DNA from 3 places in the Stenotrophomonas sp. YJH_SMC_57 genome. Region 3 is predicted to be linked to each of the others. Evidence: predicted binding sites of a transcription regulator. Region 3 holds the regulator's gene; each other region holds the start of a gene.
What was found. The regulator FliA, encoded in region 3, starts transcription of late flagellar genes. The targets are predictions, from matches to a motif close to TAAAGTTTNNCNNNCNNNGGCCGATAA.
Positions count from the first base shown of each region.

Region 1: a site for FliA is predicted at 6,791-6,817, ahead of AC5P7U_RS00570 (HDOD domain-containing protein). Genes of this name have one in related genera too.
Region 2: a site for FliA is predicted at 3,484-3,510, ahead of AC5P7U_RS05430 (methyl-accepting chemotaxis protein). Genes of this name have one in related genera too.

Region 1 covers NZ_JCAFSZ010000001.1:123,505-133,118, reverse strand. Annotated here, with positions in the region: gene AC5P7U_RS00595 (hypothetical protein) at 236-646, opposite strand; gene AC5P7U_RS00590 (hypothetical protein) at 804-1,145, opposite strand; gene AC5P7U_RS00585 (thiolase family protein) at 1,270-2,445, opposite strand; gene AC5P7U_RS00580 (S8 family serine peptidase) at 2,629-5,481, shown strand; gene AC5P7U_RS00575 (Glu/Leu/Phe/Val dehydrogenase dimerization domain-containing protein) at 5,527-6,624, opposite strand; gene AC5P7U_RS00570 (HDOD domain-containing protein) at 6,904-7,977, shown strand; gene AC5P7U_RS00565 (phospholipase D-like domain-containing protein) at 7,981-9,570, opposite strand.
Region 2 covers NZ_JCAFSZ010000003.1:285,747-295,360, reverse strand. Annotated here, with positions in the region: gene AC5P7U_RS05440 (TonB-dependent receptor domain-containing protein) at 1-384, shown strand, start outside; gene AC5P7U_RS05435 (hypothetical protein) at 443-613, opposite strand; gene AC5P7U_RS05430 (methyl-accepting chemotaxis protein) at 834-3,365, opposite strand; gene AC5P7U_RS05425 (NAD-dependent epimerase/dehydratase family protein) at 3,576-4,469, opposite strand; gene AC5P7U_RS05420 (S41 family peptidase) at 4,568-5,479, opposite strand; gene AC5P7U_RS05415 (MarR family winged helix-turn-helix transcriptional regulator) at 5,530-5,994, shown strand; gene AC5P7U_RS05410 (KGG domain-containing protein) at 6,158-6,460, shown strand; gene AC5P7U_RS05405 (MFS transporter) at 6,472-7,944, opposite strand; gene AC5P7U_RS05400 (TetR family transcriptional regulator) at 8,070-8,687, shown strand; gene AC5P7U_RS05395 (VOC family protein) at 8,703-9,053, opposite strand; gene AC5P7U_RS05390 (hypothetical protein) at 9,176-9,376, opposite strand; gene AC5P7U_RS05385 (autotransporter domain-containing protein) at 9,565-9,614, shown strand, end outside.
Region 3 covers NZ_JCAFSZ010000012.1:110,848-120,461, reverse strand. Annotated here, with positions in the region: gene flhB (flagellar biosynthesis protein FlhB) at 41-1,171, shown strand; gene flhA (flagellar biosynthesis protein FlhA) at 1,216-3,276, shown strand; gene flhF (flagellar biosynthesis GTPase FlhF) at 3,422-5,044, shown strand; gene AC5P7U_RS16835 (MinD/ParA family ATP-binding protein) at 5,031-5,918, shown strand; gene AC5P7U_RS16830 (RNA polymerase sigma factor FliA) at 5,915-6,658, shown strand; gene cheY (chemotaxis response regulator CheY) at 6,716-7,108, shown strand; gene AC5P7U_RS16820 (protein phosphatase CheZ) at 7,108-7,713, shown strand; gene AC5P7U_RS16815 (chemotaxis protein CheA) at 7,716-9,542, shown strand.

The DNA.
Region 1 (9,614 bases), on a different contig from region 3:
GCGGTGGCCGCGCGAGTGGGTTGCGCAGGGTACGCCGTGAACCCGTCCTTGGGGCCTTGGCCGCGGCATCCATGCCGCGGACACCCCTGCGCAACCCACTCGCGCGGCCTCGGAAGGTTTCCGTACCGTCCACCACGGAATCAACAGAAAGAGCAGAGAGCGGAAAGCAGAAAAGCCGCGGCAGTGCCGCGGCTTTTCCTGTGACGCCGAGCGCATGCCCGGCTGCCGGTACGCCTCAGTGCTTGGCTTCTTCCTTGGCGGCGTTGGCCTTCGCGTCATTGGCGACATCGCGCGCCTTGTCGGCGACCTTCTGGGCGGCGTTGGCGGTAGCGTCGCTGGCGTGAGCCGCGGCGTCGGTGGCAGCGTCCTTGGCCTTGTCGGCGGCATTGGCGGTGGCGTCTGCGGCCTTGTCCAGCGCCTGCTGGGTATCGGCAGCGGCCTGTTCGGAGGCGGCGGCGGTCTTGTCGGCGGCTTCGCGGGTGGCGGCAGCGGCCTTGTCGACAGCGTCACGGGCGGCAGCGCCAGCGCTGTCGGCGGCCTGCTGTGCGTCCTGCTTGGCCTGTTCGGCTTCCGGGCCCTTGCAGGCGGCCAGCGCCAGCAGCAGGGAGGCAGCCAGCAGGGTGGTGGTGATCGGACGAATCTTCATGGCGGTCTCCGGTGCTGCAATGGATGGGGACGCCAGCCTATTCATGCCGTTGTGAAGACGGGGTGGCGATGCACTGGCTCAACCGCCTGCATCGGCGCAAAGAAAAAGCCGCTGGCGAACCAGCGGCTTTTCCAGAACAGCGTGAAGAAAGAAGTTATTACTTCTTGGCTTCTTCAGCAGCGTCCTTGGCCTTCTCGGCGGTGCCTTCGGCAGCCTTGGCAGCGTCGGCAGCAGCGCCGGCAGCAGCGTCGGTGGCAGCAGCGCCAGCCTGGGCAGCGGCGTCAGCCGAAGCGTCAGCAGCGGTGGCGGCGGTGTCAGCGGCCTGCTGGGCAGCGTCGGCGGTCTGGGCGCCAGCAGCGGCGGCCTGGTCGGCAGCAGCCTGGGCTTCGGTGGCGGCTTCGTTGGCCGAAGCAGCGGCGTCCTGGGCAGCTTCCTGCTTCGAGCAGGCGGCCAGGGCCAGAGCCAGGGACATCGCGACCAGCAGCTTGTTGATGCTCATTGTGTAAATCCTCGTCGTTAGAATTAGGCAACGCGCATGCTGCGCGCCGACAACATGATGACAAGCCAATATTGGGTGTCAAGCGATCCCGCATTCATTTTTGCGAAATCATCGTTAAATCTTTTTAAATCAATTCGATGGCAATTGCCGTCGCTTCGCCGCCGCCGATGCAGAGGGTGGCAATGCCGCGCTTGCCACCGCGTGTGCGCAGCGCGTTGACCAGGGTCACCACCAGGCGTGCACCCGAGGCACCGATGGGATGGCCCAGGGCGCAGGCACCGCCATTCACGTTGAGCTTGTCGTGCGGGATGCCCAGCTCACGCATCGGCGCCATCGCCACCACGGCAAAGGCTTCGTTGATTTCGAACAGATCGACCTGGTCCAGCGACCAGCCGGTCTTGGCCAGCAGCGTGTGCAGCGCGCCGATCGGTGCGGTGGTGAACCACTCCGGCTCCTGCGAGTGGGTGGCGTGGCCGACAATGCGGGCCAGCGGGGTGATGCCACGCGCGGCGGCATCTTCCTCGGTCAGCAGGACCACAGCGGCCGCGCCATCGGAAATGCTGGAGGAGCTGGCGGCGGTGACGCTGCCGTCCTTCTTGAAGGCCGGACGCAGGGTCGGGATCTTGGCGATGTCCGAGCGGCCCGGCTGCTCGTCGGTGGCGACCTCGACCTCGCCCTTGCGGGTAGCGACCTTCACCGCGACGATTTCATCGGCGAACGCGCCATTGGCCTGCGCAGCCTGCGCACGCTTGACCGATTCGATGGCGTAGGCGTCCTGCTCTTCGCGGCTGAACTGGTACTTGTCCACGGCGCATTCGGCGAATTCGCCCATCGCCTTGCCATCGTAGGCATTGACCAGGCCGTCGTGGGCCATGTGGTCGACCGCCTGGAAGTTGCCGAAGCGGTTGCCGGTGCGCGAGTTCGGCAGCATGTGCGGCGCGTTGGACATCGATTCCATGCCGCCGGCCACCACGATGCTGGCCGAGCCGGCCTTGATCAGGTCATGGCCGAGCATGATGGTCTTCATGCCCGAGCCGCACACCTTGTTGAGGGTGGTGGCGCCCACCGACAGCGGGATGCCGGCGGCGATCGCCGCCTGGCGGGCGGGCGCCTGGCCGAGGTTGGCCGGCAGCACGCAACCCATGAGGACCTCGGAGACGTCGCTGGCCGGAACACCCGACTGTTCCAGGGCGGCGCTGATGACGGCCGCGCCCAGGGTGGGGGTCGGCACGCCGTTGAACTGGCCGAGGAAGGAGCCGATGGCGGTGCGCTTGGCGGCGGCGATGACGATGTTGGACATGGCAATCTCGTTGATGCGTAAGCAATGTTCGGAAAGGAGACCGGAGGCCGTTGGAAGCGCCCCGGTTTCCCGGCAGACTGCGTGGGGGTCGGCCCAAGTATAGAGGGTCGCGGAGGGCCGTCGCTGGGCGCGGCCGCATGCCAGCCAGGATCACGGCCGGCCAACGTTCATGGGAAGGAATCGATGGAACGCACGACGATGGTGAAGTCTGCCCTGGGTACCGCGCTGGCCATGGCGCTGACGGCATGTGGTGGAGGCGGAGGCGGCAGCAATGTGCGCATCGATCCACCGCCGACCACGCCGCCCACCACGCCGCCGCCCACGACCCCGCCCCCCACGACGCCGCCGCCGGCCAAGCCGCAGGAGCCGGCCTTCGATGCGCATCTGTCAGTCACCAACGCGCGGGCCGCACAGGCGGCCGGTCTGACCGGGCAGGGCGTGCGCATCGGCATCGTTGATTCAGGGGTGCAGCGCAATGCGGTGGCGCTGAACGGGCGGGTGCTGGCCAACCTCAACTACATCGATCCGGCCAGGAACAATCTGGCGGTCGACGATGTGGTCGGCCATGGCACGGCGGTGGCCAGCCTGGCCGCTGGTGCAGCGGTGGGAACGTGGCCGGGCGGCATCGCGCCGGGGGCGCAGATCGTATCCGCGCGGATCATTTCCGACACGCCGCCAACCGATGACGGCAGTGGGCGCGGCAATGCCTTCAGCGGTCCGCTCGGCGTGGCGCAGGTCCACCAGGACCTGATCAGCTACAACGTGAAGGTGATGAACAATTCGTGGGGCGGCCTGTACTGGACCGACCTGCCGACCACCGCGCAGGTGGCGGCCGAATACCGCCCGTTTGTCATCAACCACGGCGGCCTGGTGGTGTTCGCAGCCGGCAATGATGCGCGCACCGAACCCAGCAGCCTGGCCGCGCTGCCCAGCCAGAAAGGCGTGGCCGGTACGCTTCCGGCGGCCGACCTGGAGCGTGGCTGGCTGGTGGCGACCGCGGTTGATCCCTACACGCCGGGCGCACTGGCCAGTTATGCCAATGCCTGCGGCCAGGCGGCCCGCTACTGCCTGGCGGCGCCGGGCAGCGCGGTCTATCCCGACGCCAGCGGCGGCAGCTATTACTGGAACTACGGCACGTCATTCGCCGCGCCGCTGATCTCCGGTGCGGCGGCGCTGGTCTGGCAGCGTTTCCCGTACTTCAACAACGACCTGGTGCGGCAGACCCTGCTGGGCACCGCCAAGGACATCGGCGCGCCCGGCGTGGACCCGGTGTTCGGCTATGGCCTGCTGGACATCGGCCGAGCGGTCAATGGCCCGGGGCGCTTCGACTGGGGCGATGTGGTCGCCAATGTGGATGTGGCCTCGACCGGCTCGCTGTGGAGCAACGACATCGTCGGCAGTGGCGGCCTGGTCAAGCAGGGCAGTGGAACCCTGGTGCTGGGCGGCAACAACAGCTACACCGGTGCCACCCGCATCGAGCGCGGCATCCTGTCGCTGCAGAACGGCGGTGTCATCCGTTCCAACGTGACCATCCTGGGCCAGCCCGATCCGGACTCGACCGGCCTGCAGTTCAATGGCGGCATGCCGCGGGTGATCGGCAACGTCGTCAATGGCAGCAGTGTGTTCCTCACCACCGGCAACACCACCGCTACCATCGAAGGCGACTACACGCAGCAGGCCGGCGCACAGCTGATGATCGCGCTCGGTGCCAATGCGCTGCAGGTCACCGGCAACGCAAGGATCGACGGCGGCGTGCGCGTGCATGGCTTCGTCTCCGGCTATGTGCCGCGCGACGGCAGTCGCCAGGATCTGATCCATGCCGCAGGCGGCCTCAGCGGCACCTTTGCTGCACCGGCTACGTCCAGTGGCCTGCAGGGCCTGTCACTGCTGCAGACCAGCTATGGCTATGACAGCACCACGGCCTGGTTGAACCTGGCCCAGGTCAGTGTCACTTCTGCCGCCAGTGGACTGAGCGCCTCTGCGCAGGCTGCGGCGCAGCGCCTGGACGGCGCGTTCAACGCGCTGGATCGCAGCAGCGGCCTGCAGGGTTCGCCGTTCGGCGCGGCGGCCGGCGCGCTGCAGTGGACCGGCGGTGGTCGTGATGGCCTGGCCGCCAGCCTGCAGAGCCTGTCGGGACAGGCGCATGCGAGGGCCGAGGCGGCCACGTTCGACAGCATCGACATGTCACGCCGCGCGATCGCCGAACGTTTCGATCGGGTGCAGGCCGCACCGCGGCTGCGCGGCACCTGGCAGAGCGCCTTGGGCGAGGCCGGGCAGGGCAGCTTCGCCGGCAACAGCGCCGACAGCCGCGGCTGGATGGCTGGCCAGGATCTGGCCTTGGGCAGCAACGGGCTGATGGGCGTGGCCTTCGGCGAGACCCGCAGCAACGGTGGCAGCAGTTTTGATGGAGAGCGCGGTCGTGATCGCCAGGCGCAGGCGCAGTTGTATGCCGGCTGGAACCTGGGGCGTGGCTATGCGCTGGCCCAGTTCGGCAGCGGTCAGTTCACCCGTGCGCTGGATCGCCAGCTGCTGCTGGGTGCCGGCGCCTACGGGGTCTCTGCGCGCTACGGCGGGCGCTTCAGCAGTGCCAGCGTGGAAGGCGGCTATCGCTTCGGCCGCGCCGCTGCATCGCTGACGCCTTACCTGGGCGCCAGCACCACGCGTGTGGAGACCGACGCCTTCCAGGAGCTGGGTGGCTTCGGCTTCGGCCTGCGTGGCGATGCCAACCGGGTGCAGCGCAGCCAGATGCTGGCCGGTGTGCGCGGTGAGCGTGGATGGGGGCGATGGACGCTGCGCGGCCATGCCGAGTGGCAGCAGCGGCTCGATGGCGCCGATGCGGATTGGCAGGCCAGTTTCGTCGGTGTCGACGCCTGGGCGCCACTGGCGGGCTGGAACACGTCACGCGGAAGTGCGCTGTTCGGCGTGGCGCTGGAATCGTGGTGGGGCCGCAATGGCCGCCTGAGCCTGGGCTTCGACCAGCGTGTCGGTGGCGAAGGCGCGCGGCAGGCGGCCCTGCGCTACAGCACCGGGTTCTGAGTGATCGTTCGCGCCGGGCCAGGCCCGGCGCGACCCTCCGCAGGCTCAGCCGCCGCGCAGGTTGCCCAGGCGCGGGGTGCTGCGGCCCAGTGGCATCTTCAGCTTGCCGATCGACAGGATGCGGCTTTCGGCGATGCGGTCGGCGGCACGCTGCGGCGCGATGTTCTCGCGCTGCGACAGTTCGAAGATGCGGGTGAGGTTGTGGTAGATGCTGCGGATCAGGCGCATCGCGCGTTCGCGGTTGTAGCCGTCGATCTCCAGCGACACGTTCATCACGCCACCGGCGTTGACCGCGTAATCCGGCGCATACAGGATGCCGCGCGCATGCAGCTCGTCGCCGATTTCCAGGCTCGACAGCTGGTTGTTGGCGGTGCCACAGATGATCTTGGCCTTGATCCGCGGCAGGGTATCGGCATTGATCGCGCCTTCCAGCGCACATGGCGCGAACACATCGGCGTTGACCTCGTGGATCTCGTCCGGCTTGACCGCTTCGGCGCCGAAATCGCTGACCGCACGATCAACCAGGCTGCTGTCCAGATCGGTGACATACAGCTTGGCGCCGCGGTCGCGCAGCAGCTTCACCAGTTCCATGCCGATGTGGCCCAGGCCCTGCACCGCGATGCTGGTCTTGCCTACTTCTTCATGCCCGAACTTGAAGCGCATCGCCGCCATCAGCGCCTGCAGCGCACCGTAGGCGGTGAACGGCGCCGGATCGCCGGAGCCGCCATGGACCTGGTGCACGCCGGTCACGAACTGGCTCTCCAGGTAGATGTTCTCCATGTCGTTGACGTCGGTACCGACGTCCTCGGCGGTGATGTAGCGCCCGCCCAGCGAATCGACGTAACGGCCGAAGGCGCGGAACAGCACCTCGGTCTTGTCCACCTTCGGGTCGCCGATGATCACCGCCTTGCCACCACCGACATTGAGGCCGGCCAGCGCATTCTTGTAGGTCATCGTCCGGCTCAACCGCAGCACGTCGGCCAGCGCCTCGTCGGTGCTGGCGTAGGGGCGCATGCGCACGCCGCCCAGGGCCGGGCCCAGGGTGGTGTTGTGGATGGCGATGATCGCCTTCAGCCCGGCATCGTGGTTGTGGCAGAACACCACCTGTTCATGGCCGGTGGTGGCGAGGGTTTCGAATAGCATGGCATCTCCGATGGCGCGAACAGCGGCGAACTGCGGCGAACGGCCAGTGAACGGTAGGGTCCCAAAAACAAAAAAAGCGACGTCGTCGGTGCAGGGGGACGGGTCGCGCGGCGCCATTCTAGTCCATTCCTCCGGCTGCTGCCGTCGACATCGGCGGGCTTCTGGTTAAAGAAGATGAAAGCGCGGCCGATGCTGCGACGAAGGCGGGTCGCCGGATTCATGTGAAGAGGCAGGACGGTCAGTGACGGCAAAGGCAGCACAACGACAGGGCGGGCGGCGATGACGCCGGCCTGGTGGCGATCGCTGCGCGCGTGGCTGGCGCGCTCGACCGGAGCGGCGCCGTCGCGGTTGGCGGCAGCGTCGCGGCAGGCGGTGGCTGCCGCCGCGGCCAGCCTGCAGGGCGAGGCCCTGCCGCCGGGTGAGATCGCCGAGCACCTGCAGCGCGGCCTGCATGCGCTGGCGCTGTATCCGCGGCTGGCCGGCGAGCCTACGCCGGTCCAGGACCCGGCGCTGGGCGAGGCGGTGGCGCGCGCGCTGCAGGATCGCGACTGGGCGGCCCGGCACCTGCCCCGCCGCCCGCAGCTGCTGCCGCAACTGATCCAGACCGTCAACGACGACGCGGCCTCGGCGCGGGTGATGGCGGCGATCATCGGCCAGGACCCGGTGCTGACCGGCAACCTGCTGCGCATCGCCAACAGCCCGGCCTACAAGGTGCACGAGCGGCCCGTGGAAAGCCTGCAGCGGGCGGTGACCCTGGTCGGCACCGAAGGCGTGCGCCAGATCATCAGCGCGGTGCTGGTGCAGCCGGTGATGCAGGTGCAGTGCGAGGTGTTCCCGCAGTTCAGCACGATCATCTGGGAACATGCGTTGCTGGCTTCGCGCGCGGCCGCCGACCACGCACGCACGGTCACCTTCGGCGATGCCTTCGCCGCGCAGTGGCTGGGACTGGTGCAGGGGCTGGGCGCGGCGCTGGTGATGCGCCAGCTGCTGCAGGAAGCGCAGGCACGCGGCGAAACCGTGGAGCCGACCCTGGCCCTGCAGCTGCTGCAACAGTGGTCGTTGCCGCTGGCACAGCGCGTGGCGGCGGCCTGGCAATTGCCCGAACCGGTGCACCAGGCACTGGCGCCGGAAGCGGACGGACCGCTGGCCGACAGCCTGCGGCTGGCCAGCGCCGCCGCAGCTGCCAGCCTGCTGTGCCGGCACGGACATGCCAGCCAGAACCGCATGCTGGCCCTGCTCGAACAACTGCCGTCGGCACCCCCGCATAGCCTGCGCTGGATCTGGCGGCGCCTGCACGGGCGCAGCGTGGAAACGCGCGATGAGGCCGGGCAGGAGGCACCGCCGTCGCCCTGAGCGCTACAGCTGCGATTCCACCGGCAGCCAGCTGATCACCCGTGCAGTCCAGCGCTTGCCCAGGCTTGCCCCGGGTTCGGCCTCCACCCAGTGCGGCGGCGGCTGCCGCTCCAGCCAGCGCAGCGCATCGTCGTGGCCCAGGGCCAGCCACCAGCTGTGCGCAGGGCTGGCCAGGCGCAGGTACTCGTCGCGCAGCTGCGCACCCAGCACCGGATCGTTGAACAGCACGCCCATTTCGGTGTTGAGGTAGGCCGAGCGCGGATCGAGGTTGAACGAGCCGACGAATCCGCGGCGGTCATCGACCACGAACGCCTTCGTATGCAGGCTGGCCCCGCTGCTGCCGAACAGGCTGGTATCCGGCTGGCCGTGTGCCTTCAGTTCGTACAGCTGCACGCCGGCCTTCAGCAGGGGTACGCGGTAGCCCATGTAGCCGCCGTGCACCGCAGCCACGTCGTTGGCGGCCAGCGAATTGGTGACCACGCCCACCTGGGCGCCGCGCGCGGCCAGTCCCGAAAGGCCCTCCACGCCATCGCTGCCTGGCACGAAGTAGGGCGAGATCAGCAGTGCGCTGCGACGGGTGGTTGCCAGCTCGTCGCTGAGCGTATTGACCAGCCAGTGGCGGCGATCATCGTCGCGATGCTTCATCGGCGGATCGGAGGCGATGCGCACGTTCGCGCTCCAGTGCAGGGGCTCCGGCGCAGGCCGCTGCAGGCCGCGCGATGCGGCCACGCGTTGCAGGTAGGGCTGCGCCCTGGCATGCAGCGCATCCAGGTCCGACTGCCGCACGAGTTGCCGCAGCTGTTCATCGCTGTAGGAGGCCAGCGCGGAAATCGGAATGGCCGTGCTGCTGTTCCAGTAATCGTCGAAGATCCGGTTGGCCTGCTGCACGGCCGGTCCGGCCACCACCAGGTCAAGATCCTGGAAGTTCACATCGTCGCGTGCACTGAAGTATTCCTCGCCGATGTTGCGCCCGCCGACGATGGCGATGCGGCCATCGGCGATCCAGCTCTTGTTGTGCATGCGGTGGTTCACGCTGAAGGCGCGTTGCACCAGCTCCAGCGTGCGTGCGATGCCACTGCGGTTGCGGAACGGGTTGTACAGGCGGATCTCGATGTTGGGATGCGCATCGAGCGCCATCATCAGCGCATCCTTGTCCCTGGCGTTCATGTCGTCGAACAGGATGCGCACGCGCACGCCGCGTTCGGCGGCGTCATACAGCGCCTTGGCCATCAGGTGGCCGACCAGGTCGTCGTGCCAGATGTAGTACTGCAGGTCCAGGCTGCGTCCTGCGTGCGCGGTGATCATCGCGCGGGCCGCGAACGCATCCATGCCATCGCTGAGGAAGGCCACGCCGGACTTGCCGGGATGGGCCTCCTGCAGTGGCACGATCTGCTGATCGATGCGGGTCTGCGCCGGCTGCAGTGGCAGTACGTGCGACGGCGCGCCCTGTGCCTGTGGCGTGAGATGGTCGGCCAGCAGCAGGCCGGACAGGACCAGCAGCAACAAGGCGGCGATGATGATCGCAGCGACACGCAACAGGCGTCGCCACAGGGGCTTGAGCGGACTCATGCCCCGATGGTAGATCGACGCCATGCGTGGATGAAAGCCGGAGGACCCGCTGCAATGGATCCACGCCG
Region 2 (9,614 bases), on a different contig from region 3:
GGCAACCTCAATGTCCGCTTCGGCGAGCACTGGCGCTGGCGCACTTCGGCGACCTGGATGAAGGAAGCCAAGAACCTGACCACCGGCCGCAACCTGATCGACACGCCGGAGTTCTCCGGCTATTCGTCGCTGGACTGGACGCCGAACACGGCGTTCTCCAGCAGCCTGTCGGCGCAGTACACCGGCAAGCAGGACGGCGTGGCCACCACCTTCCTCAAGGCCTACACCCTGTATGACCTGACCGCCGCCTGGAACGTCAACGAGGTGCTGACCCTGCGCGGCGGTGTCAGCAACCTGGCCGACAAGAAGCTCTATGCCGAAGGCTCCACCGACTACTTCGTGGCCGGGCGCAGCTACTTCCTCAGCATGACCGCGCGGTTCTGACCGGCGGCGCGCCGCGATCGCGCTGGCGGTGGGCCAGCGCGATCGACGGTGTTGCGGGTTACTCGCTTTCCAGTGCGGCCGGTGCCGCAGTGCGCGTGGCGGCCGTGCGTGCACGGTCCATCGCCACCGCCAGTTGCTGGCGTGCGAGCAGTTGTTGTGCCTGCACCACTTCAGGTGTCGGCAGGAGCACCGGTCCCGGTGCGTTTTCCGGTGTAGCAGGTGTGGTCATGCAACCTCCATGGACATCCCGCCGCCGCACGGATTCAGCTGGGGCGGCAGCGGAACTGCGCACCCTATCCTAAAAACAAGGCGGATGGGTGACGGTGCGGCGCCCGGCCGCAGCGCCGCAGCGGCCATACGCTTGGATTCCCGGTGCCGGGGCGCATTCCTGAACCCGTTGCCGTGTGCACGGTTCATCGCCATGACCGCCCCGGCCGCCGCCCGAGGGCTCACGCCGCGCGGCGTGCCACCGCCACCGGCCCGGCCTGCAGGCGGAAGCGCGACACCGCCACCGCCAGCTGCTCGGCCTGCTCCTCCATCGCCCGCGCGGCGGCACTGGCTTCCTCCACCAGCGCAGCGTTCTGCTGGGTGGTCTCGTCCATCTGCACCACGGTCTGGTTGACCTGCTCGATGCCGGCCGACTGCTCGCGCGAGGCGGCCGAGATCTCGGCCATGATTTCATTTACCCGCCCGACCTGGCCGACGATCTCCTGCATGGTGCGACCGGCGCCATGCACCAGTTCCGCGCCGGCGCCGACCTGCGCGACCGAGGCGTCGATCAGCTCCTTGATCTCCTTGGCTGCGCCGGCCGAGCGCTGCGCCAGCGCGCGCACTTCGCTGGCAACCACGGCAAAGCCGCGGCCCTGCTCACCGGCACGTGCCGCTTCCACTGCGGCGTTCAGCGCCAGGATGTTGGTCTGGAACGCGATGCCATCGATCACCGAGATGATCTCGGCAATGCGCTGCGACGAGGCCTCGATCTGCTCCATGGTCTGCACCACCTGGCTGACCACCTGTCCACCTTCGCTGGCCACGCCGGCCGCGGAACCGGCCAGCGTGTTGGCCTGCAGCGCGTGATCGGCGTTCTGGCGCACGGTGGAGGTCAGTTCCTCCATCGACGCGGCAGTCTCTTCCAGGTTCGCGGCCTGCTGCTCGGTACGCCGCGACAGGTCGCTGTTGCCGGCGGCGATCTCGCCGGCTGCCAGGCGGATGCTGGCTGCGGACTGCTGGATCTGCCCGACGATCCCGGTCAGCTGCTGCACGGTGCTGTTGGCGTCGTCGCGCATCACCGCGAACACCCCGTGGAAGTCACCCTGCATGCGGGCAGTGAGGTCACCGGCGGCGATCGCACGCAGCAGCGTCGACAGCTCGGCCAGGTTGTGGTCGCTGACCTGCATCATGGTGTTGAGCGTTTCCACCATGCGGCGGAAGTCGTGGTCGAAGCGCAGCGCATCGCCACGCACCGCGAAATCACCGGCAGCTGCAGCTGCGGCCAGCTGCTGGATCTGATCGTTGATCGCGGCCAGGTTGCTCTTGGTGGTGGCCATCGCGGCGCTGAACACGGCCTTCTCGCCCGGCAGCGCCTCCATGTCCACGCTGAGGTCGCCCACGGCATAGCGCTGCATCACTTCCACCAGGCGCTGGGTGACCGCATTGCTGGAGGCCACCAGCTGGTTGCTGTCGGCCACCATGCGGCCGTACTCGCCCGGGAACACCGACGCGTCCATCCGGTAGCTGAGCTCGCCGGCGTCATGACGGCGTGCCATTTCCGCCTGCGCGGCCATCACCGCCTGCAGCTGGCCGCGCATGCCCTGCATCGCCTCCAGCAGGCGGCCCACTTCGTCATTGCCGCGCGCCGGCACGGTGCTGTCCAGCTTGCCCGCGGCGACATCGCCAGCCACGCGCACGGCTTCGGCCAGCGGGCGGATCGCCAGCCGGCGCAGCAGCACGTAGACACCCGCGCTCAGGGCCAGGGCCGCCACCACGCCGACCAGCAGGGTCAGCCACAACAGCTGGCGCGCCTCGGCCACGATCACCGCATGCGGCATCACCACGCCCAGCGCGAAACGCTGCGGGGCGTCGCCCACGCGCAGCGGCACATAGACGCGCACGTTGCCGGCGGCATCCGGGGTGAAGGCTTCGAAGCGGCGGTCGGCGGCGATGTCCGCCAGCATGCTGCGGGTCAGCGCGTCGCTGCGCGGCTTGCCGATCTCGGCGGCGTTGGCCGAGGCCAGCACCACGCCCTTGGGCGAAAGCAGTTCGACACGGCCGGCGCCCATCGGCGTCAGCGTGGCCAGGTGCTTCTGCAGCGCCGCCAGCGAGAAGTCGACGGTGAACACGCCGAGGAAGGTGCCCTTCTCGATGATCGGCGTGCTCAGTGTGCTCATCAGCACCTGCTGGCCGCCGATGTCATAGGCGTAGGGTTCACTGACCTTGGGCAGCTTGTCGCGGCTGGGATCCATGTACCAGTCGGCCGAACCGTCGGCGGCTTCGGTGTAGTCCGTCATCGGCGACTGCTGCGGTGCGCCGTCCTGCCAGGCCCAGTAGCTCATGTAGCGGCCGGTGGCATCGTGCGCCTCGGTGTTGACGAACTCGGCGTCCTTGCCGTCGAACGCATCGGCTTCCCACATGGTGCTCTTGCCCAGCCATTCCGGATGGGTGCGCAGCTGCTCGCCGAGCACCGCCGCCAGGCTGGCGCGGTCGGGTACATCGCCGCGCGCACGCTGGGCGAGTACGGCTTCGACCATCGCGTCGTTGCTGGCGAAGGCCGTGCCCAGATCGGCTGCGACCTGGCGCGCCTCGGCATTGGCTTCGCTGGTCATGGTCTGGCGCGAGGCATCGATCAGGCTGGCACTGGCCTGGCGGTAGATCAGGAACGCGGTCAGGCCGAAGCACAGCAGCGCGATCACGGCGGTGCCCAGCATCAGCTTGTGGGCGATGCTGCCCGGACGGCGGGCAGCGGCGGAACGGGAAGGAGGCATGGAAGGGTCCGCTAGGCAGTTCAGGATGACCGGTACCGCGAGGGCACCGCGCAGGCGCGCGATCCGTCGCGCAGGCCGCCGGTCGCCGGGGCACGCCCGGCGCTGGAAGCGCACCGGGTTAGCGGCCGCCCGCCGACGAGGTTGAGGCGGCCCGCCTGCACATTCCTGAATCTGCTCAGGGACAAGTCAACAACCCGCCCCGCGGCCGCCCTATTCGGCTACGCGGTCCTTGATCCACTGCGCCCGCGGCAGCACTTCGATGCTGCCCGCGGCGTACTGCTGCAGCACATCGTCCGGGCCGAAGCGCGGCTGCCAGCCCAGCTCGCTGCGGAGCCGGGCACTGTCGTAGACGCGGTCGATGCTCAGCGGCAGCGGCCAGCCGCGGCGGTCGAACTCGGCCAGCAGCTGCGGCACGCGCCGGGCCAGCACGTTGCGCGGCTGGGTGGCCAGTTCCAGGCAGTCCTCACGCCGGAACGGCGTCGGCGCACAGGCGATGTAGCGGGCGAAGGCGGCGCCGTCATCAAGCAGCAGCGCGGCATGCGCGCTGGCCACGTCACGCGCGTCGATGCCACGGTGCAGGCGGAACATCGCCATGCGCTCGGGCGGCTCCGGGAAGCAACGGCCCATGCGCAGCACGCGCACGCTGAAGCCCGGCGTGGCGGCGGCCACGGCCAGGGCTTCGGCCTGCAGCTTGCTGCGGTGGTAGATCGTGCGCGGCAAGGGCTCGGTGTCTTCATCGATCCAGCGGCAGCCTCCCGCCACCACCGCATGCCCGTACAGCGCGGTGGTACTGGTCAGCACGAACCGCCGCGCACCGGCCTCGCGCGCGGCCTGCAGCAGGTGCGCGGTGGCCTCCACGTTGATCTGCTGGAACACCGCATCCGGCACCAGCCCCACATGCGGTGCGTGCAGGGCGGCGGTGTGGATCACTGCATCGACGCCACGGACAGCGCGTTCCACGGCCTGGCGATCGGTGACATCGGCGATGATGCGGGTGGTGGCGAACGGGCTGCGATCCAGCCCCACCACTTCGTGGGTGGCCGCAAGCGCGCCGAAGATCGCACGCCCGATCCGTCCGGAACTGCCGGTCAACAGAATCTTCATTGAGTCCATTCGCTCGAAGCGCCCGGGAAGTACCGGGATGATTCGATTCTAGGCAAGCAGCATGTCGTCTGCGATAGCCGGATGTTGCAAAAACGCGTTCATCGTGGCGGCGTTGGCGGCGCCAGCAGTTGCCGCGCGATGAACAGCGGATCATCGCCGCCGGGCACATCCGGCGTGATGCCGGTTCGTTCCCAGTTGCTGCCGGTACGCAGGTTGATCGGCTGACGGTCCGGAATGCTGATCTGATAACCATCGGGCAGCTGCACAGGATCATCGAACATGTGCGCGGCGCCACCGCTGCGGCTACCGACGATGCGCGCGCGCGCCACCGCCTGCAGCGAGTACGCGACGAACTCGGCCGCCGAGCCGGTGCGACGGTCGATCAGCACCACCAGCGGCTTCAGGTAGGGCGGCAGGCTGGCCGGCGGCAACCGCACCGCGGTGCGCCGCCCGCGCTGCTCCAGCGCCTGTACCTCGGTGATTCCAGGCTCCAGCAGGGTGCGCACCAGCAGATCCGCGCTGCCATCATCACCGCCGCCGTTCTGGCGCAGGTCCAGCACCAGGCCGTCGGTATCGGCCAGCAGGCTGAACGCTGCCGCCAGCTTTGGCCGGGCGAGGTCGAGCGGATAGAAGGTACTCAGGCGCAGGTAGCCGATGTTGCCCTCCAGCACCCGTACCTCGCGCACGCCGGCACCATTGCCGCGCGCGTCCGCGCGCCATGCCATCAGCCAGTCGTCCTGGCCGGCATCGGCGTCCGCGCGTTCCACATGGAAGTGGCCATCGAACACGTCCAGATCCTGGTTCAGGCGTGCACTGAACGCCTGCGGGTCCGCGCAGCTGTCCGCATAGCGCCGCTGGCTGGACCAGCCGCGCACCGCTGCGGCAATGCGGGCACCCTCGGCCTCGTCCAGGTACTGCGCCTGTATTGCGGTGGCCGCAGCCTGCAGCACCGCATCCTGGGACGGGCATGCCGCCGCCAGCAACGCACCCAGCACCCACGAAACCGCCATGACCCCATCCCGCATTGATGATGTATAAGCACTTATATATCATCGCGATCATGGATCTCCAACACGCCACCCTGGGGACGCTGCTGCGCGCCCTGCTCGATCAGCTCGACCCGGCCGTCGAACAGGCCTACCGCGATCTGCAGCTGGACTATCGGCCGCGCTACACCCCGGTGCTGCGCACGCTGATGGCGCAGGGGCCGTGCCGCATCAAGGACCTGGCATTGGCCTGCGGACTCAGCCATTCGGCGCTCAGCCAGACCGTAGCAGCGATGGTGCGCGACGGCTGGCTGCACAGCGCCATCGGTGAAGACAGCCGCGAACGCATCCTGCAGTTGAGCCCGCATGCGCTGCAGGCCGTGCCGGCGCTGCAGGCCCAGTGGCAGGCCACCGCGCGTGCAGCACGCAGCCTGGAGGCCGACCTCGGCCAATCGCTGGAACAGGTGCTGCGCAGCGCCTTGCAGGCGCTCGAACAACGCCCCTTCGCGCAGCGCCTGCGCGAGGCACGCGAAGACTGACACGGTTCGGCCCCACTGCGGCCGAGGGCGGCCGGCCGCTTGAACCCGGTGCGCAGGCCGCGTGAAGACAGCTGCAAGGATGGCGACCTGGACTTAGCGCGCGATGGCCAAGCATGGCCGCTGTCGTCGACGACGGCGACGCCCACACCGCAGGAGGATTCACATGACTGGCCAGAACCCGCGCAGCTCCACCCGGGGCTTCGCCTCGATGGACGGGGACAAGCAACGTGCGATCGCCGCCAAGGGCGGACGCGCCGCGCATGCCTCCGGCAACGCGCATGAATTCAGTTCGGACGAGGCCCGCGTCGCCGGCCGCAAGGGCGGCGAGGCGATCAGCCGCGATCGGCAGCACATGGCGGCGATCGGCCGCGAGGGCGGCCACGCGCGCCACGCCAACGCACGCCAGCAGCAGCAACTGGCGTCGCTCGACCCAGCCGCAAAGGATCCGCAACGCCAGCAGGGATGAACGCTGCGCGGTCAGTGCGCAAGGCGAAGTCGGCGCAGACCGATGGCCGCAAGCAGGGCCAGCACGCCTGCCACCGCCATCGCGCAGCCGAAGCCACTGGCCATCGCACTGCGGTACCACGCCATCACCTGGGGCGTGGAGTACGACGAGCTCGGGTGCAGGGTCAGCCCGCGTGCATGGGCCGCCAGCGCTGGCTGCCCGGCGGCCAGTGCGGACGCGGCAAACTCGCGTACCGCACGCAGGCCCATCAGGTTGCCCAGCAGCGCGATGCCCAGGCTCATGCCCGCCTGGCGCAATGCATTCATCGTGGCTGACGCAATGCCCGCGCGCTCGGCCGGTACCTGGGCCATGACCGCCATGCCGGTTGCAGGTACCGCCAGCCCCATGCCGATGCCCAGCAGCATCAGCAAGGCACTGGCCTGCCAGGGCGACGTTTCGGGCTGCAACGTGGCCATCGCGCACAGCGCCACGGCAACCAGCACATAACCGCAGACCAGCGCGGTGTGCAGCCCCACGCGTACCACCAGGCGACCGAACAACAACGAGACGACGCCCATCAACAGGAACTGCGGCACCAGCTGCGAGCCTGCCGAGGCTGCGCTGAGCCCCTGCGCCTGCTGGAAGAACAGGGACAGGAAAAACAGGCTCGCATAGGCGGTGAATCCCAGCACGAACGAAGCCAGGTTGAGCATGCCGAAACGGCGATCGGCAAACAGGTCCAGCGGCAGCAGCGGGCGTGCCACCCGGCGTTCGACCAGGCCGAACAACACCAGCCCGGCACCGGCGATGCCCAGCGCCGACAGCGTTGCCGGCGCCATCAGGCCCTGCTCGCCGATCGCGATCAGGCCATAGCTCAGTGCACCCAGTGCAACGACGCTTAGCAGTTGCCCCGCCGGGTCCAGCGCTGCATGGTGTGGATGCCGCCGCTCCGGGATACCCCACGCGCCGAGCACGAGGGCAAGCAGGCCCAGCGGCAGGTTGATCAGGAAGATGCTCGGCCAGCCGGCGCGCTGCACCAGCACGCCGCCCAACAGCGGGCCCAGTACCAGAGCCAGCGCACTGAACGCCGACCAGCCCCCGATTGCACGCGCACGCTGGCGCGGATCGGGGAACGCATGGCTGAGGATCGGCATGGCGCTGGGAATCAGCAGCGCACCGGCGATGCCCTGCACCACCCGCCCGGCCACCAGCGTCTGCAGGTTGCCGGCGCAGGCGCACAGCAACGACCCCAGGGTGAAGGTGGCGACGCTGAGCAGCCACATCCGCCGATGCCCATAGCGATCACCGAGCGGGCCCGCTGACAGCATCAGGGCCGACAACACGATGGCATACGCATTGATCACCCACTGCAGGCCGGCCATGTCGGTGTCCAGCGCCTGCTGCAGGGTCGGCAGGGCGACGTTGACGATGCTGATGTCCAGCGAGGCGAGGAAGGTGCCGAGGTAGGCCGCCAGCACCAGGGCCGGTCGTCGCAAGCGTTGCATGTTCGGATCCCGGGGGAGGATGTGCCCGCATCCTATCCACTGACTGACCGTCGGTCAATGACCGGCGGTCAGTCACTCCCGTGGCAGGGCTAGAATGGCGGCCGACGCACCCGGACCCAGCCACGATGCAGACCCCCGCTGCCGCCAGGCCTCGCACCAAGCCCGCCGAAACCCGCCAGGAAGAACTGATGGACGCCGCGCAGGCGCTGTTCCTGTCCCAGGGCGTGGAGGCCACCACCGTCAGTGACATCGTGGCCGCAGCCGACGTGGCCAAGGGCACCTTCTATACCTACTTCGCCTCGCGCAGCGACATCCTGCAGGCATTGGCGCAGCGCTATACCCGGCACTTCATCGAGGACGTCGACCAGGCCGTGCAGCAGCACCCCGCCGCTGATGGGGTGGCACGCCTGCGCGCGTGGATCCGCGCCAACATCGAGATCTACGTGCGCACGCACGCCGTGCACGATGTGGTCTTCGCCCATCACCATCATCACCAGCGCGGCAATGCCGAACGCAATGCGATCCAGCAGCAGCTGCTGTCGATTCTTGAAACAGGAATGACCGCCGGCCTGTGGCAGTTGCCGTCGCCGCAGGTCACCGCCTCGCTGATCTATGCCGGCGTGCATGGCGCCACCGATGACCTGATCGCCGCACCCGCGCAGGACGCCGACGCCTTCATTGCCGCCGTGGTGGACGATTGCCTGCGCATGGTCGGCGTAGCGCCGGCCGCGACGCATCCCTGACCCGCAACCCTCCGCTCAGCAATGGGCGAGGATGTTCAACAGCCTCCCGAACGGATCGCGCACGAAGAAGCGGCGCACGCCCCAGGGTTCATCGGCCGGGCCGTACTCCAGCGCGATGCCGGCCGCGCGCATGCGCTCCAGCACTTCCTGCAGATTGTCCACCTCGATCGACAGGTCCGGCACCGCGGTGCCGGAGCCGCCTTCACTGGCAAAACTGACCTGCGCAAGGGCACTGCCCTGCCCGCCGTGGGTGACGATCCAGCCGTGGTCCATCACCACCGGCATGCCGAGCAGGTCGCCATAGAAGGCAGTGGCGCGTTGCGGATCGGGCGTGGCGATGTTGGCAACGACGCGCCTGACAGCCATGGCATTTCCCTCTCCCGGAAGACGCATCGAGAGTACCGCATCGATGCCAGCGTCACCTCCTGCAACAGAAGAGCCCCGTCGATGACGGGGCTCCGGACGGCTCAGAGCTTAAATGGCGCGACTCACACGCCCATGCACAGGTCCACCACGCAGGTGTTGTAGGCCTGCTGGCACTCACCGGCATCCACACCGCTGGCCAGGCACATCTGATAGGCCCGCCAGCACGGCTTGTCACAGGGCTCGACCGGCCCTGCCACTGCCACCGAACCGGTGCAGGCCAGCGCGAACACCGCACCGGCGACCATCTTCTTCAATGCACGCATCGTCATCACTCCTTGATAAGCCTGGTGAGCCCAGGCCGGACCACCGTAGCCGGGCCACCGGGAGGCGAAGTGAACACCCGCGTCACGAATCCTTAACCAGTTCATAAAATTTCCTTCACACGACTGGGGGGCATCGGCCTGCCTTGGCGTTAACGGCGTTGTTGTCCGTCAACCAAGGAAGTTGTCCGATGAATCACCCGCTGTACGGCCGTTCGTCCCGCTCCCTCCCGCATCGCCC
Region 3 (9,614 bases):
TCTTGCACGCACCCCGACATCCCCTGCCGCAGTGCCCGTGATGTCCGAGAACGAATCCGCCGGCGAAAAGACCGAACAACCCACCGAAAAACGCCTGCGCGACGCCCGTGAACAGGGCAACCTGCCGCGCTCGCGCGAACTCGGCACGGCCGCCGTGTTCGGCGCCGGCGTGCTGGCGGTGATGGCCATGAGCGGCTCGATCGGCCGCGGCGCGACCGCCTGGATGAAGCATGCGCTCAGCCCGGAACAGAGCCTGCGGCAGAACCCGAAGGAACTGTTCGGCCACTTCGGCGACCTGCTGCTGCAGTTCCTGCTGGTGATCGCACCGCTGGTACTGGTCTGCCTGCTGGCCAGCTTCGTCGCGCCGCTGGTGATGGGCGGCCTGCGCTGGTCGCAGAAGGCGTTGCTGCCCGACATCAACCGGCTGAACCCGATGAGCGGGCTCAAGCGCCTGTACGGCCCGGAGGCCATCGCCGAGTTCACCAAATCGCTGCTGCGCGTGGCATTCGTCGGCGTGGCCGCCGGGCTGGTGGTGTGGACCGGCTTCGACACCCTGCGCGGGCTGATCCACCACCCACTGGAAACCGCCATCACCGACGGCCTGGGCTTCACCCTGCGGCTGCTGCTGGCCACCGCCGGCGCCATGCTGGTGCTGGCCGCCATCGATGCCCCGTACCAGCGCTGGAACTGGATGCGCAAGCTGAAGATGACCCGTGAAGAGCTGCGCCGGGAAATGAAGGAAAGCGAGGGCAGCCCTGAAGTGAAGGGGCGCATCCGCCAGCTGCAGCAGCAGATGGCCAACCGCCGGATGATGGAAGCGGTCCCCACCGCCGACGTGGTGGTGGTCAACCCGACCCACTACGCGGTGGCCCTGAAGTACGAAGGCGGCGCCATGAACGCCCCCACCGTGGTCGCCCTGGGCGTGGACGAGACCGCCCTGCGCATCCGTGAAGTGGCCGACGGCAACAAGGTCGCGATCGTCTCTGCCCCGCCTTTGGCACGCGCCTTGTATCGGGAAGGCCAACTCGGAAAGGAAATCCCCGTGAGACTGTATTCGGCCGTCGCCCAGGTCCTGTCCTACGTCTACCAGCTGCGCTCCTGGCGCACTGGGCCGATGCCGGACGCCCCGCACATCCAGGTGGATGAATTCGGCAAGGGAGGCCGCCCGTGAGCGCCCAGCCCTCCTCCGGCTTCAACACCCGCCGCGCCCTGGAAATGATCCGCCAGGGACTTGGCGCGCCGCTGATCGTGCTGGCCCTGCTGGCCATGGTCGTGGTGCCGCTGGCCGCGCCGGTGCTCGATGCACTGTTCACCTTCAACATCGCCATCTCGCTGATGGTGCTGCTGGCGGTGGTCTACGTGAAGCGCCCGCTGGACTTCACCATCTTCCCGATCGTGCTGCTGATCACCACCATGCTGCGGCTGGCGCTGAACGTGGCCTCCACCCGCGTGATCCTGCTCAACGGCCAGAACGGCCACGACGCCGCGGGCAAGGTCATCGCCGCGTTCGGCGAGTTCGTGATCGGCGGCAACTACGCGGTCGGCATCGTGGTGTTCGCGATCCTGACCATCATCAACTTCGTGGTCATCACCAAGGGCGCCGGCCGCGTCTCGGAAGTGACCGCGCGCTTCATCCTGGACGCGATGCCCGGCAAGCAGATGGCGATCGACGCCGACCTCAACGCCGGATTGCTGACGCGTGAAGAGGCCAAGGCGCGCCGCGAGGAAGTCCGCGAGGAAGCCGACTTCTACGGCGCGATGGACGGTGCCAGCAAGTTCATCCGCGGCGATGCCATCGCCGGCATCCTGATCCTGTTCATCAACATGCTCGGCGGCCTGGCCGTGGGCGTGATGCAGCACGGCATGCCGTTCGGGCAGGCGGCCGCCACCTATACCCTGCTGTCGATCGGTGACGGCCTGGTGGCGCAGCTGCCGGCCCTGCTGGTGTCCAGCGCGGTGGCGATGCTGGTCACCCGTGCCTCGCGTTCGCAGGACATGGCCCAGGCCATGACCGGCCAGGTGTTCGGCCAGTACCGCGCGCTGGCGATCACCGCCGGCATCCTCGGCCTGGTCGGGCTGGTGCCGGGCATGCCCAACGTCGCTTTCCTGACGCTGGCGGCGATCCTCGGCTTCATCGCCTGGAAGCTGTACCGCAAGGAGAAGGCACCGGCAGCCAATGCCGCAGCCGCGGGCGGCGACGCGGCCGCGCTCAATGCACTGGGCCGCCCGGCCGCACCGGCACCGACCGCCGAACTGAGCTGGGACGAGCTGCGCCCGGTCGATCCACTGGGCCTGGAGGTCGGCTACCGGCTGATCCCGCTGGTGGACGCCAACCAGGGCGGCGAGCTGATGGCGCGGATCAAGGGCGTGCGCCGCAAGCTCACCCAGGACGTCGGCTTCCTGATTCCCTCGGTACACATCCGCGACAACCTGGAACTGCCGGCCAACGGCTACCGCGTGCTGGTGCATGGCGTGCCGGTGGCCACCGCCGAGATCCATCCCGACCGCGAGCTGGCGCTGGACCCGGGCAGCGCGCTGGGCGCACTGGAGGGCATCGCCGGCAAGGACCCCGCGTTCGGCCTGGATGCCACCTGGATCCAGCCGCACCAGCGTGCCCAGGCCGAAACGCTGGGCTATACCGTGGTCGATCCGGCCACCGTGGTCGCCACCCACCTCTCGCACCTGATCCGCGAGCACGCGCCGGAACTGCTCGGCCACGAGGAGGTGCAGCACCTGCTGGCCAACCTGGCCAAGAGCGCGCCCAAGCTCGTCGAAGATCTGACGCCGAAGGCGCTGCCGCTGTCTGCGGTGGTGCGCGTGCTGCAGAACCTGCTGGTGGAGCGCATCCCGATCCGGCAGCTGCGCAAGATCGCCGAAGCGCTGGTCGAGCATGCGCCCAGCAGCCAGGACCCGGCCGTGCTGACCGCCGCGGTGCGCACTGCGCTGGGCCGCTTCATCGTGCAGGAGATCGCCGGAATGTCGGCGGAGCTGCCGGTGTTCACCCTCAACCCGCAATTGGAACGTGTCTTGCAGGAGTCCACGCAGGGCAACGGCGCCGCGCTGGAACCCGGACTCGCTGAGCGACTGCACCAGAGCCTGGCCGAATGTGTCAGCAAGCAGGAAGCCCGCAACGAGCCCGCGGTCGTGCTGGTACCCGGCCCGGTGCGCGCCGCGCTGGCCCGCCTGGTCCGCCACAGCGTTCCGTCGCTGTCGGTCCTGGCCTACAGCGAGGTGCCGGAAGACAAGCGCCTGAAGCTGGTCGGAACGATCAGCTGACGCCGCCCTTCGATGCGCCAGAAAACAGACACCACCTTCGAACCAACGCAACAGACAGACACCAAGGGGAACCCGCACCGTGCAGACCACCGACCACCCGAGTTCCCCGACCGCCACCCCGCCGTCTTCGTCCCGTGACCACAGCATGAAAATCAAACGATTCGTCGCCGCCGACATGCGCTCGGCCATGAACCTGGTGCGCAAGGAACATGGTCCTGACGCCGTGATCCTGTCCAACCGCCGGATCGAGGAAGGCATCGAGATCGTCGCCGCCGCCAACTACGACGAGAGCGCCGTGCAGCGTGCACTGGAGGCCTCGCGCCGCGACGTGGCCCCGCCGCCGGCGCCCAAGCCGCGCACCGCCGCCGATGCGGTGATCGCCGCGGTCACCCGCCGCCGCAGCAACACCCCGGCACCGGAACCGGTGGCCGCCACCACCTCGGCCGTCGCCGCCCTCGCCCGTGCGGCGGTCGGCGCCACCGGCCGCACCCTGGACAGCGCCGACGAGATCGTGCCGACCCGCGGCAGCACCGGCTTCGCCGCCACGCTGGCGCGCGCCGCCGTCAACGAACCGGCGCTGCCGGAACAGATCTTCGCCCCGTTCGCCGAGGCCATCGTCGCACCGGCCACCGCCGCTGCCGCACCGGCCAACCGCGCCCGCTTCCCGATCGATCCGCCGCACGAGGCGCATCACGAAAGCCCGGCAGCGGCCGTGCAGCCGCCGCCGCTGCCGACCGCTGCCGTGGCCGACGTGCAGCCCGGCATCGCCGCCAGCGAACCGGCACCGGTGCACGCCAACGACGAAGCCAGCCCGGTCCCGGTGCTGGCCCCGGCCCCGACGCTGACGGTGGTCGCCCAGGACGATGCCGAGATCCGCCAGCTGCGCCACGAAGTGGCCGGCATGCGCCAGGTGATCGAGCGCGAGATGAACCGCTTCACCGACGAGCGCCTGCGCGGCTGCCCGGTACGCGCCACCGCGCTGGACCTGATGGACGAATACGGCTTCGACGCCGGCCTGGCCCGCGACGTGGCCATGCAGATCCCGCTGGAGACCGAAGCGCACCGTGGCCGCGGCCTGATGCTGGGGCTGATCTCGCGCAAGCTGCCGATCGCTCCGGTCGACCCGCTGGAAGAAGGCGGCGTGATCGCCCTGGTCGGCCCGACCGGCGCCGGCAAGACCACCACCATCGCCAAGCTGGCCTCGCGCTTCGCCGAGAAGCACGCGCCCCGCGACGTGGCCCTGGTGACCACCGACACCACCCGCATCGGCGCCCGCGAGCAGTTGTACGGCTACGGCCGCCAGCTCGGCATCGCCGTGCACGAGGCCAACAGCGGCACCGACCTGGACCAGCTGCTGGAACGCCTGAAGGACTACAAGCTGGTGCTGATCGACACCGCCGGCCTGGGCCCGCGCGACCGTGCACTGGCCGCCCAGCTGCAGTGGCTGCGCGCCGCCCGCCAGGTCCGCACCCTGCTGGTGCTGCCAGCCAACACCAGCTTCGGCGACATGGACGAGGTGGTCCGCCGCTTCGGCGCCGCCAACCTGCAGGGCCTGGTACTGAGCAAGCTGGACGAGACCGGCCGCTTCGGCAACGCGCTGTCGGTGGCCGTCGACCACGCCCTGCCGATCACCTGGGTGACCGATGGCCAGGACGTTCCGGAGGACCTGCACCGGGCCAGTGCAGCCAATCTTGTACTTCGCCTTGAAGATTTGCGCCGAGCGGCCGATATGCCCTGCAACCCGGAGTTGAACCATGCCGTCGCGTGAGTACGCCAAGCTGACCAAGACCTTCCCGCTGTCGGCCACCCGCAGCGAGCCGCTCGGCCCTGTGCGCACCATTGCCGTCACCGGCGGCAAGGGCGGCGTGGGCAAGACCAACGTCTCGGCCAACCTGGCCGTGGCGCTGGCCGGCATGGGCAAGCGCACGCTGCTGCTGGACGCCGACCTCGGCCTGGCCAACATCGACGTGATCCTGGGGCTGAACCCCACCTTCACGCTGGCCGACCTGGTCGCCGGCCGCTGCTCGCTGGAAGACGTCATCGTTGAAGGCCCGAACGGCGTGCTGGTGGTCCCGGCCGCGTCCGGCCGCCGCCACATGGCCGAGCTGGCCCCGGCCGAGCATGTCGGCCTGGTCAACGTGTTCTCCGAACTGGAACGCGAGCTGGACATCATGGTGGTGGACACCGCCGCCGGCATCACCGACGGGGTGCTGACCTTCTGCCAGGCCGCGCAGGACACCGTGGTGGTGGTCTGTGACGAGCCGGCCTCGATCACCGACGCCTACGCGCTGATCAAGGTGCTGTCGCGCGAACGCGGCGTGGACCGCATCCAGGTGGTGGCCAACATGGTGCGCGACCCCAACGAAGGCCGCGTGCTGTACGAGAAGCTGACCCGCGTCTGCGAGAAATTCCTCGCCGATGTCTCGCTGAACTACCTGGGCTGCGTGCCGCAGGACGACTGGCTGCGGCTGTCGGTGCAGCGCCAGCAGCCGGTGGTGAAGGCCTACCCGTCCAGCCCGGCGGCGCTGGCGATCACCGAGATCGCCCGTCGCACCGCGCGCTGGCAGGCGCCGACCGAACCGCGCGGCGGCGTCGAGTTCTTCCTTGAGCGCATCCTCAAGCAACGCGGGGTGGCCGCATGAAAGGCGCAGCCCAGTACCGGGAGGTCCAGCGCTCGGCCGCCAACGAGGTGATCGCCCAGCACTCGGACCTGGTGCGGCGCATCGCCCACCACCTGGCCGCGCGCCTGCCGGCCAGCGTCGAAGTCGACGACCTGATCCAGGCCGGCATGATGGGCCTGATCGAGGCCTCGCGCAGTTACGACGCCGACCAGGGTGCCTCGTTCGAGACCTATGCCTCGATCCGCATCCGCGGTTCGATGATCGATGAGATCCGGCGGGGCGACTGGGTGCCGCGCTCGGTGCACCGCCGCGCCCGCGACGCCGCCGCCACCATCCGCCGTCTCGAGCAGAGCAGTGGCCGTGCCGCCAGCGCCACCGAAGTGGCTGCCGCGATGGACATGCCGCTGCCCGAATACCTGCGGCTGATGGAAGACGCCGCACGCGGCCAGGTGCTGAGCCTGGAGTCGCGCATCGAGGACCAGGGCGAGCTGGACACCGTCGCGCAGGGCGGCCCGACCCCACAGCAGGTGCTGGAGCGCGGCGAGTTCGGCCGCGAACTGGGCAAGGCCATCGGCCACCTGCCCGAGCGCGAACAGTTGGTGCTCTCGCTGTACTACGAGCAGGAACTGAACCTGAAGGAGATCGGTGCGGTGCTCGGCGTCAGCGAGTCGCGGGTCTGCCAGATCCACGGCCAGGCCGTGCTGCGCCTGCGTGGCCGGCTGAAGATTTTCGAGGCGGCGGACGCCGGCCTGGAAGAATGAACATCCCCGAGGCGGCTGCCCCCGGCCGCCCGGAATGAACAACAAAGGAACTCTGCTTTGAACAAGAACATGCGCATCCTGATCGTCGACGACTTTTCGACCATGCGTCGAATCGTCAAGAACCTGCTGGGCGATCTGGGCTTCACCAATACCGCCGAAGCCGAGGACGGGCATGCTGCGCTGTCGCTGCTGCAGAGCCAGCCGTTCGATTTCGTGGTCACCGACTGGAACATGCCGGTGATGACCGGCATCGAGCTGCTCAAGGCGATCCGTGCCGATGCCAAGCTGAAGACCCTGCCGGTGCTGATGGTCACCGCCGAAGCCAAGCGCGAGCAGATCATCGAAGCCGCCCAGAGCGGCGTGAACGGCTACATCATCAAGCCGTTCACCGCGCAGACCCTGGAAGAAAAGCTGGGCAAGATCTTCGAACGCCTGGCGGCCAGCGCCTGATGGACACAACGGTCGACAAGAACGCCCTCGCCCTGCGCCTGCAGGAAGCCCTGGACGCACTGGAGTCCGGTGACGAGGCCGCCTGGCGGCAGCGTATCGACGGACTGGTCGCGCTGCGCACGCAGCCGATGATGAGCGGCCTTTCGCGGCTGGCCCGCGAACTGGGACAGGCGCTGGGTGAACTGCCGACCGTACCCAGCGAAGCCGGTGAGCTGGATGACGCCTGCGCGCGCCTGGACCACGTGGTGGCAATGACCGAACAGGCCACGCACCGCACCCTGGACCTGGCTGAGGAATGCCGCAGTCTGACCGAACAACTGCGCGCCGAAGGCCTGCAGCCGGGCCAGGATGCGCAGCTTGAGCGCATCCGCCACAACCTCACCGAGATCGCCCTGACCCAGAGCTACCAGGACCTGACCGGGCAGATCATCCGTCGCGTGGTCGGCATCGTCCGCCGCGTGCACGAAGGCTTCGGCGCGCTCGGCCTGCCGCCGGAACAGCATCGCACCGACCCGGAACTGGCCGGGCCGGCACTGAAGGGACTGGACCGCCACGCGGTCTCGCAGAACGACGCCGACGACCTGTTGTCGGATCTGGGGCTGTAAGCATGAGCGCGGTATCCGACGACATCACTGCCGATTTCATCATCGAGGCACAGGAAATCCTGGACCGCCTGGGCGAACAGCTGGTGTCGCTGGAGCAGGCACCGCAGGACAGCGAGCAGCTCAATGCGGTGTTCCGCGGTTACCACACGCTCAAGGGTGGTGCCGGCTTCCTCGGCGTCACCGCCATGGTCGAGCTGTGCCACGCCGCCGAAGAAGCGCTTGGCATCGCGCGCGCTGGCCAGGCCGTGTTGCAGGCCCATCACTTCGACGCGGCCCAGCAATCGCTGGACTACCTGCAATCGATGCTCGATGCAGTGTCTTCCGGCACGGAACCGGGCTACGCCCCGCCGGAGCTGATCGCACAATTCGACATGCACGGCGGCGGAACCGTGGCCCCCACCGCCTCGGCACCCGCTGCCGGCGGCGGCGACCTGATCACCGAAGACGAATTCGAGGCCCTGCTCGACCAGCTGCACGGCGGCAACGCGCCCACTGCGGTTGCGCCAGCGAAGAAGGCCGACGACGGCCTGATCAGCGAAGACGAGTTCGAAGCCCTGCTTGACCAGCTGCACGGCGGTGCGGCCCCCGGCAGCAAAGCGGTCGCCGCCGCGCCGGTTGCTCCGCCGCCGGCACCCCGCCCGGCGGCGCCCACGCCGCCCGCGAAGCCGGCCGCCAAGCCGCTGGCCGAGGCCGAGCACACCGTGCGCGTGGACACCAAGCGCCTGGATGCGATCGTCAACCTGATCGGCGAACTGGTGCTGTCACGCAACCGGTTGAAGACGCTGCGCGCACGCCTGCGCGACGAAGAGCTGGACCGCGCGGTCTCCACCCTGGACATCGCCACCGCGCGCCTGCAGTCGGCGGTGATGCGTACCCGCATGCAGCCGGTCGGCAAGGTGTTCTCGCGTTTCCCCAAGGTGGCCCGCGACGTCGCCCGCTCGCTGAAGAAGGAAGTGGACCTTGAGCTGATCGGCGCCGAGACCGAGCTCGACCGCAACCTGGTCGAGGCCTTGGCCGACCCGCTGGTGCACCTGGTCCGCAACGCCATCGACCATGGCGTGGAAATGCCCGACCTGCGCGAGGCGCAGGGCAAGCCGCGGATGGGCCATGTGCGGCTGTCGGCCCAGCAGGAAGGCGACTATGTCAGCATCGAGGTGCAGGACGATGGCGCCGGCATCGACCCGGAAAAGCTGCGTGCGAAGGCACGCGAGAAGGGCCTGATCGACCCGGAAGCCGCGGCCCGCCTGAGCAGCGAGGAATGCCTGCACCTGGTGTTCCTGCCCGGCTTCTCGACCAAGCAACAGGTCACCGATATCTCCGGCCGTGGCGTCGGCATGGACGTGGTGCAGTCGCGCATCCGCGAACTGAGCGGCCAGATCCAGATCCAGTCGGAACTGGGCCGCGGCAGCCGCTTCCTGATCCGCGTGCCGCTGACCCTGGCCATTCTTCCTACCCTGCTGGTGCAGGCCGGCGAGGACGTCTACGCGCTGCCGCTGGCGCGCGTGATGGAAGTGCTGCACGCACCGCGCACCTCGCTGGGCTGGTTCGATGGGCGTGCCGTGCTCGACCGGCGCTCGCATACCCTGCCGCTGGTCGATCTGCGCCAGTGGCTGGATGTGACGCCAGCCGCGTCGACCCTGCTGACCATCGTGGTGCTGCAGGCCGGCGAGGCCCGCTTCGGCCTGGTCGTGGACCAGGTGCGCGGGCGCGAGGAAGTGGTGATCAAGCCGCTGCCCAAAGCCCTGCGGGGCCTGCGCGGTTACGCCGGTGCAACCTTGATCGGCGATGGTCGCATGGCGCTGATCCTGGATGTGGATGGCCTGCGATGAATCCCGCCGGGCCCTGCCCGGTGGCCCGAAAACTGTGACTACCGTCTGTACGCGATCTCCCGGTGTCTCAAG